Linked DNA regions of Rhodopseudomonas palustris. The protein of the gene in region 1 interacts with the protein of each later gene in a pairwise test. Links are inferred from orthologs where the notes say so. Each region holds a gene or a part of one and is shown in the gene's direction. Other genes may lie near its edges.

Evidence for each region.
Region 2: the proteins of nusG (region 1) and rho interact in binary tests that used the Escherichia coli proteins (3 or more experiments, as listed by UniProt). The link is inferred for Rhodopseudomonas palustris from one-to-one orthologs.

Annotation. Positions count from the first base shown.
Region 1 is NZ_CP019966.1:3,608,800-3,613,444, reverse strand. What follows is about bases 1,707-4,645. They hold nusG (transcription termination/antitermination protein NusG), read left to right. Parts: upstream 1,707-2,880; coding sequence 2,881-3,411; downstream 3,412-4,645. Other genes in these bases: rplA (50S ribosomal protein L1), read left to right, coding at 4,062-4,645; rplK (50S ribosomal protein L11), read left to right, coding at 3,626-4,054; secE (preprotein translocase subunit SecE), read left to right, coding at 2,676-2,864; tuf (elongation factor Tu), read left to right, coding at 1,707-1,772. In the rest of the region: RPPS3_RS16855 (serine hydrolase domain-containing protein), read right to left, coding at 1-396; more of tuf, read left to right, coding at 582-1,706. UniProt on the Escherichia coli protein: Part of the processive rRNA transcription and antitermination complex (rrnTAC). The complex forms an RNA-chaperone ring around the RNA exit tunnel of RNA polymerase (RNAP).
Region 2 is NZ_CP019966.1:329,915-332,817, reverse strand. It holds rho (transcription termination factor Rho), read left to right. Parts: upstream 1-770; coding sequence 771-2,036; downstream 2,037-2,903. Other genes in the region: mnmE (tRNA uridine-5-carboxymethylaminomethyl(34) synthesis GTPase MnmE), read left to right, coding at 2,123-2,903; hemJ (protoporphyrinogen oxidase HemJ), read left to right, coding at 69-509. UniProt on the Escherichia coli protein: Facilitates transcription termination by a mechanism that involves Rho binding to the nascent RNA, activation of Rho's RNA-dependent ATPase activity, and release of the mRNA from the DNA template.

The DNA of each region.
Region 1 (4,645 bases):
GCCGCCGCGCACGATGCCGACGTTGGTATTCTCAAATTCGGGAATGAACTTCGAGAGCGGATCGTCGAGCAGCATCTGGCCGTCTTCGACCAGCTGCATGATGCCGATCGAGACGATCGGCTTGGTCATCGAGAAGATGCGGAAGATGCTGTCGCGGCGCATCGGTGCGTCGGAGCCGGGCGCCTGCCGGCCCAGCGCCTCGAACCAGCCGATCTTGCCCTTGCGCGACACCAGCACGGTGACGCCGGGGATGGTGCCCTTGTCGATCTCGCGCTTGAAGGCGTCCGACATCACCTGCAGCCGGCGCGGCGACAGCCCCAGGGTTTCTGGCTTGGCCTCCGGCAAAGCCGGGGTCTGCGGGGTGGGGGCGGAGGTTGCGGCGGCGGTCGCGGTCATGGCGTTTCCCGATTGCTGTTTTTGTTGTGGTCCGGCGCCGGTGTTCACACGGGTGTCATCCGGGCCTGCGGGGGCATTCCGCGCCAGATTGACCCATAAAATCCGGCTTGAACAGGGTGCTTTTCCGCAGTAACCAGCCGCGGTTTCGCCGCCTTCCAGGCTGGCGCCGACAAGGATGGAGAACGATGGCCAAAGCAAAGTTTGAACGTACGAAGCCGCATTGCAACATCGGGACGATCGGTCACGTCGACCATGGCAAGACGTCGCTGACTGCGGCGATCACCAAGGTTCTGGCGGAGACGGGCGGTGCGACGTTCACGGCCTATGACCAGATCGACAAGGCGCCTGAAGAGAAGGCGCGCGGCATCACGATTTCGACCGCGCACGTCGAGTACGAGACGCAGAACCGTCACTACGCGCACGTCGACTGCCCCGGCCACGCCGACTACGTGAAGAACATGATCACCGGTGCGGCGCAGATGGACGGCGCGATCCTGGTGGTGTCGGCGGCCGACGGCCCGATGCCGCAGACCCGCGAGCACATCCTGCTGGCCCGTCAGGTCGGCGTGCCGGCGCTGGTGGTGTTCCTGAACAAGTGCGACATGGTCGACGATCCGGAACTGCTCGAGCTGGTCGAGATGGAAGTGCGCGAGCTTCTGTCGAAGTACGACTTCCCGGGCGACGACATTCCGATCGTCAAGGGCTCGGCTCTCGCCGCGCTGGAGAACTCGGATCCGAAGCTGGGTCACGACGCGATCCTGGAGCTGATGCGCCAGGTCGACGCCTACATCCCGCAGCCGGAGCGTCCGATCGACCAGCCGTTCCTGATGCCGGTGGAAGACGTGTTCTCGATCTCGGGCCGCGGCACCGTGGTGACCGGCCGTGTCGAGCGCGGCATTCTGAAGGTCGGCGACGAAATCGAAATCGTCGGCATCCGCGACACGCAGAAGACCACCTGCACCGGCGTCGAAATGTTCCGCAAGCTGCTCGATCAGGGCCAGGCGGGCGACAACATCGGCGCGCTGCTGCGCGGCACCAAGCGTGAAGACGTCGAGCGTGGCCAGGTGCTGTGCAAGCCGGGTTCGGTGAAGCCGCACACCAAGTTCAAGGCCGAAGCCTACATTCTGACCAAGGAAGAGGGCGGCCGCCACACCCCGTTCTTCACCAACTACCGTCCGCAGTTCTACTTCCGCACCACCGACGTGACCGGTGTGGTGCACCTGCCGGAAGGCACCGAGATGGTGATGCCGGGCGACAACATCGCGATGGAAGTGCACCTGATCGTGCCGATCGCGATGGAAGAAAAGCTGCGCTTCGCCATCCGCGAAGGCGGCCGCACGGTGGGAGCAGGAGTGGTTGCTGCAATCATCGAATGATCGCAGCAAACGTTCCGTGCGCTCCAACCGCATCTATCATGCGCAAGTGCGATAAATCGCACTCGCGTGGGCGCAGGCGTCGTCGCCGCGATCATCGAGTAACAACTCGAGCGACGTGATGAGCTTGGGGAAGCCGCGCATACGCTTTGCCGTATGCGCGGCTTTTCTTTTCGCTTGGGCATGGCCGATGGCAGGCGAGGCGGCCTGTCCGGACCGGCCGCCGTGCAAAGGTTGCGGCTGCAGGGGCGGTCCTGGCTATCGCGCGCCGGATGGCCACTGCGTCGGTTTCCGCGAGCTCAACCGGGTGTGCGGCACCCCGCCGAGCCGCTGCGTTTTCGAGAATGCGCCGGGCACCGGCGCCAACCGGGAATGCGCGCTGGCGCGCCCGGCGCGGCCCGGATCGAAGCCGGCCGCAGAGCCCGCCCCCAACGCGGCAGTGGAATAGACCAAAGCCTAACCGCGCATCCCACTTGCCAGCAGGGGGGTGCCTATGCTTCAACCGGCGCGTTCGGCGGCGACGCCGGCCCTAGGAGTGTAGCTCAATTGGTAGAGCACCGGTCTCCAAAACCGGGGGTTGGGAGTTCGAGCCTCTCCACTCCTGCCAGGCGCGCTCCGTAAATCTGACAGCTGGTTGAAACTGAACGGCTTTTCTGTCTGCGGCGGGTTGCCGCGACGGTCCCGTGCGCGGCTCTGTCCACCGCCGCGCAGCTTGACGTTTTGCCGAACTCGCCATACAAGGCCTCACTCGCTGCCGGCCCGCTTCGACGGATTTCCGGCGCGGCTTTGATTTCCCGAAAATTGGGCCCGTTGTCGGCTCATCCCCGGCGAGGTTCGCCAGGGTTGGGTTCACCGGGGCTGTTCGGATTTCTGAAACACCCACATTCGACTGATCTGGATCACACGATGGCCTTCAGCCCGTTCAAATTCCTGCAGGAAGTGCGGAGCGAGACCGCCAAGGTGACCTGGCCGACCCGCCGCGAGACCTCGATCACCACGATCATGGTGTTCGTGATGGTGGCGCTGGCTTCGATCTTCTTTTTTGCCGCCGACCAGGTGATCAGCGTTCTGATCCGCCTGTTGCTCGGCGTTTGACGGCAGGCCCCTTACCATGAGCATGCGCTGGTATATCGTCCACGCCTATTCGAACTTCGAAAAGAAGGTCGCCGAATCGATCAAGGAGCAGGCCAAGCAACGCGGCCTGGAAGATCTGTTCGAGCAGGTGCTGGTGCCGACCGAGAAGGTCACCGAGGTGCGCCGCGGCCGCAAGGTCGACGCCGAGCGCAAGTTCTTCCCGGGCTACGTGCTGGTGAAGATGAACCTCACCGACGAAGCCTTCCACCTGATCAAGAACACCCCGAAGGTCACCGGCTTCCTCGGCGCCGAGAACAAGCCGATGCCGATCTCGGAGTCCGAGGCGATGCGCATCCTGCACCAGGTGCAGGAAGGCGTGGAGCGCCCGAAGGCGTCGGTGTCGTTCGAGATCGGCGAGAACGTCCGCGTCGCCGACGGCCCGTTCGCGTCGTTCTCCGGCGTGGTCGAGGAAATCGACGAAGCGCGTTCGCGCGTGAAGGTCGCGGTGTCGATCTTCGGCCGCGCGACCCCGGTCGAACTGGAATTCGGTCAGGTCGAGAAGGTCTGATCGTTACTGTCATTGCCGGGCTTGACCCGGCAATCCATCCGCTTCGTTTGAAGAGGGATGGATGCCCGGATCAAGTCCGGGCATGACGGGAGTGAGCGGGGCTTGCGTCTTGCTCAAAAGCGACGTGGGAGGCGTGCCGGTGATCGCCAGTCATCGGAAAGCGCCCCACCACGGAACCTGAAACCGCCGGTTCGCCGGCAACAGGAGAGTTGGTATGGCAAAGAAAGTGACCGGATACCTGAAGTTGCAGGTGCCGGCCGGAGCGGCGAACCCGTCGCCTCCGATCGGTCCCGCGCTTGGTCAGCGCGGCCTCAACATCATGGAGTTCTGCAAGGCGTTCAACGCGCAGACCCAGAAGGAAGAGAAGAACACGCCGATTCCGGTGGTGATCACGATCTACGCCGATCGTTCGTTCACCTTCGAGATGAAGACCCCACCGATGTCCTACTTCCTCAAGCAGGCGGCCAAGATCCAGTCCGGCTCCAAGGCGCCGGGCCGTGACTTCGTCGGCAAGGTGACCTCCGCGCAGGTGCGCGAGATCGCCGAGAAGAAGATGAAGGATCTCAATTGCGACACCGTCGATTCGGCCATGCGTATGGTCGAGGGCTCTGCCCGTTCGATGGGCCTGCGGGTCGAGGGGTAAGGCGAACATGGCAATCGGTAAGCGTCTGAAGAAGATCCGGGAAGGCATCGACCGCACCAAGCTGTATCCGCTCGACGAAGCGGTGAAGCTGGTCAAGGAGCGCGCCATCTCGAAGTTCGACGAGACCATCGAGGTCGCGATCAACCTCGGCGTCGATCCGCGTCACGCTGACCAGATGGTCCGCGGCGTGGTCATGCTGCCGAACGGCACCGGCCGCACCGTGCGCGTCGGCGTGTTCGCGCGTGGCGCCAAGGCTGACGAAGCCAAGGCTGCGGGCGCCGACGTGGTCGGCGCGGAAGATCTGGTGGAGCAGGTTCAGGCCGGCAACATCAACTTCGACCGCTGCATCGCGACCCCGGACATGATGCCCCTGGTTGGCCGCCTCGGTAAGGTGCTCGGCCCGCGTGGCATGATGCCGAACCCGAAGATCGGCACGGTGACCATGGACGTCGCCGGCGCGGTCAAGGGTGCCAAGGGCGGTTCGGTCGAGTTCCGCGTCGAGAAGGCCGGTATCATCCAGGCCGGCGTCGGCAAGGCCTCGTTCGATGCCGACAAGCTGGTGGAGAACATCAAGGCGCTCGCGGACGCGGT
Region 2 (2,903 bases), 3.3 Mb from region 1 along the record:
ACGCGCGATGCGGGTCCTGCGTTCCGGATCGTCTGGCAGCCTCGCGGCACAGCGGAATGGAAGATCGAATGATCGACTGGGTGGATGTCTATCCGTGGGTGAAGACCCTGCACGTGGTGGCGGTGATCTCCTGGATGGCCGGCATGCTGTATATGCCGCGATTGTTCGTCTACCACTGCACGGCTGAAGTCGGATCGACGCAGTCCGAGACTTTCAAGATCATGGAACGCCGGCTGTACCGGGCGATCATGAATCCGGCCATGATGGTCGCGTGGGTCGCAGGTTTGGCGATCGCCTGGGAGCAGGGATATTTCACCTCGGGCTGGTTTCACGCCAAGCTCGCCGCGGTGGTGCTGATGACCGTGATTCATCTGCTGCTCGGCCGCTACGTGCGCGACTTCGCCGCTGACCGGAATACTCGGTCTCATAAATTCTATCGCGTTATCAATGAGTTACCGACGCTTCTGATGATCGCGGCGGTGCTGTTCGTGATCGTCAAGCCGTTCTGACGGCACTGGATGACGGTACGGCGTCGATCGTCTTGCGTGGACGCAACGGATTTTCTATACTGGCATTCGTCCCACCTAAAGCAGGCGAATGTGGTTGCGATCAGGTTCCTTTCTGAACCGGCCGCCGCATCGGGTCTGAAACCTCCCGCACCTTCCTTGCTCAAGACACCGTCGACCTGAAGACCTGCGGACTCCGGTTATTTCCTCCCGCTTTTTCTTCCGCTGACGAATCCCCAGTCTCGTTTCCACAGGACCACCCCCATGCGGGAAATCAAACTTCAAGACCTGAAGGCCAAGACGCCGGCCGAACTCGTTTCGTTTTCGGAAGAGCTCGGGGTCGAGAACGCCAGCACGATGCGCAAGCAGGAGCTGATGTTCGCCTGCCTGAAGCAGCTGTCGGCCAAAGAGACCGACATCATCGGCGAGGGCGTCGTCGAGGTGCTGTCCGACGGTTTCGGCTTTCTGCGATCGCCGGATGCCAATTACCTTCCCGGCCCGGACGACATCTACGTTTCGCCTTCGCAAATCCGCCGCTTCGGCCTGCGCACCGGTGACACCATCGAAGGCCACATCCGCAGCCCGAAGGAAGGCGAACGCTACTTCGCGCTGCTCAAGGTCAACTCGCTGAACTTCGAAGATCCTGAGAAGTCCAAGCACAAGGTCAATTTCGACAATCTGACGCCGCTGTTTCCGGATGAACGCTTCCGACTCGAGATCGACGATCCCACCCGCAAGGATCTGTCGGCGCGCGTCATCGACATCGTCGCCCCGATCGGTAAGGGCCAGCGCGCGCTGATCGTCGCGCCGCCACGCACCGGTAAAACCGTGCTGATGCAGAACATCGCGCACTCGATCACGGCGAATCATCCCGAGTGCTACCTGATCGTGCTGCTGATCGACGAGCGGCCCGAAGAAGTCACCGACATGCAGCGCTCGGTGAAGGGCGAGGTGATCTCCTCGACCTTCGACGAACCGGCAGTCCGCCACGTCCAGGTCGCCGAGATGGTGATCGAAAAGGCCAAGCGCCTGGTCGAACACGGCCGCGACGTTGTCATTCTGCTCGACTCGATCACCCGCCTCGGCCGCGCCTACAACACGGTGGTGCCGTCTTCGGGTAAGGTGCTGACCGGCGGTGTCGACGCCAACGCGCTGCAGCGGCCGAAGCGGTTCTTCGGCGCCGCGCGTAACATCGAAGAGGGTGGGTCGCTCACCATTATCGCCACCGCGCTGGTCGATACCGGCTCGCGCATGGACGAAGTGATCTTCGAAGAGTTCAAGGGCACCGGCAACTCGGAGCTGATCCTCGACCGCAAGGTCGCCGACAAGCGCACCTTCCCGGCGATCGACATCTCGCGGTCCGGCACCCGCAAGGAAGAGCTGATCACCGATCCGCAGCTGTTGAAGAAGATGTACGTGCTGCGCCGTATCCTCAACCCGATGGGGACGATGGACGCGATCGAGTTCCTGCTCGACAAGCTGCGCAACACCAAGAACAACTCGGAATTCTTCGACTCGATGAACACCTGAGCGAGTTGGATATCCGGCCATCAAGGGCGCCCCAGCGGGCGCCCTTTTTGTTTGCGTTCGGAACAGTGCCTCGGCAAGACAGCGCCATGCATCCGAGCGACCAGACCATCTTTGCCCTTGCGACCGGACCGCTGCCGTCGGCAATCGCCATCGTGCGTGTCTCCGGATCGCGAGCGGGCAACGTGCTGACAGCGCTGACCGGATCTCTGCCGCCGCCGCGGCGCGCCGTGCGCTGTGATCTTCGGACCCGTGACGACGAGTTGATCGACGACGGTGTGGCGTTGTGGTTTCCGGCCCCTGCGTCCGCGACCGGCGAAGACGTCGCCGAATTGCACATCCACGGCAGCCGCGCGGTGGCGGCGGCGCTGATCAAAACCCTCTCGGCGTTCGAAGGTGTGCGGCCGGCGGAGCCGGGCGAGTTCACCCGGCGGGGATTCGAAAACGGCAAGCTCGACCTGACCGAAGCCGAAGGTCTCGACGATCTGATCCATGCGGATACCGACGCGCAGCGTCGTCAGGCGCTTCGCCAGCTCGGCGGCGTGCTTGGCGACCGGGCGCGGAGATGGCGCGACCAGATCATCGAAGCGCTGGCGCTGGTCGAAGCGGGGATCGATTTTTCCGACGAGGGCGACGTTGCCGATGAGCTGATGGGGCCGGCGCGGGCGAAGATCGCGGAGCTGTCGGCAGAGATCGCCGAGGTCTTGGCCGAGCAGGCCCGGGGAGAGAAGCTTCGCGACGGGATGGTGGTAGCGATCGCCGGGCCGCCGAATGTCGGCAAGTCCACTTTGATCAATCGCCTGGCGCGCCGCGAGGTGGCGATCGTGTCGCCGCATGCCGGCACCACCCGGGATGTGATCGAGGTCCAAC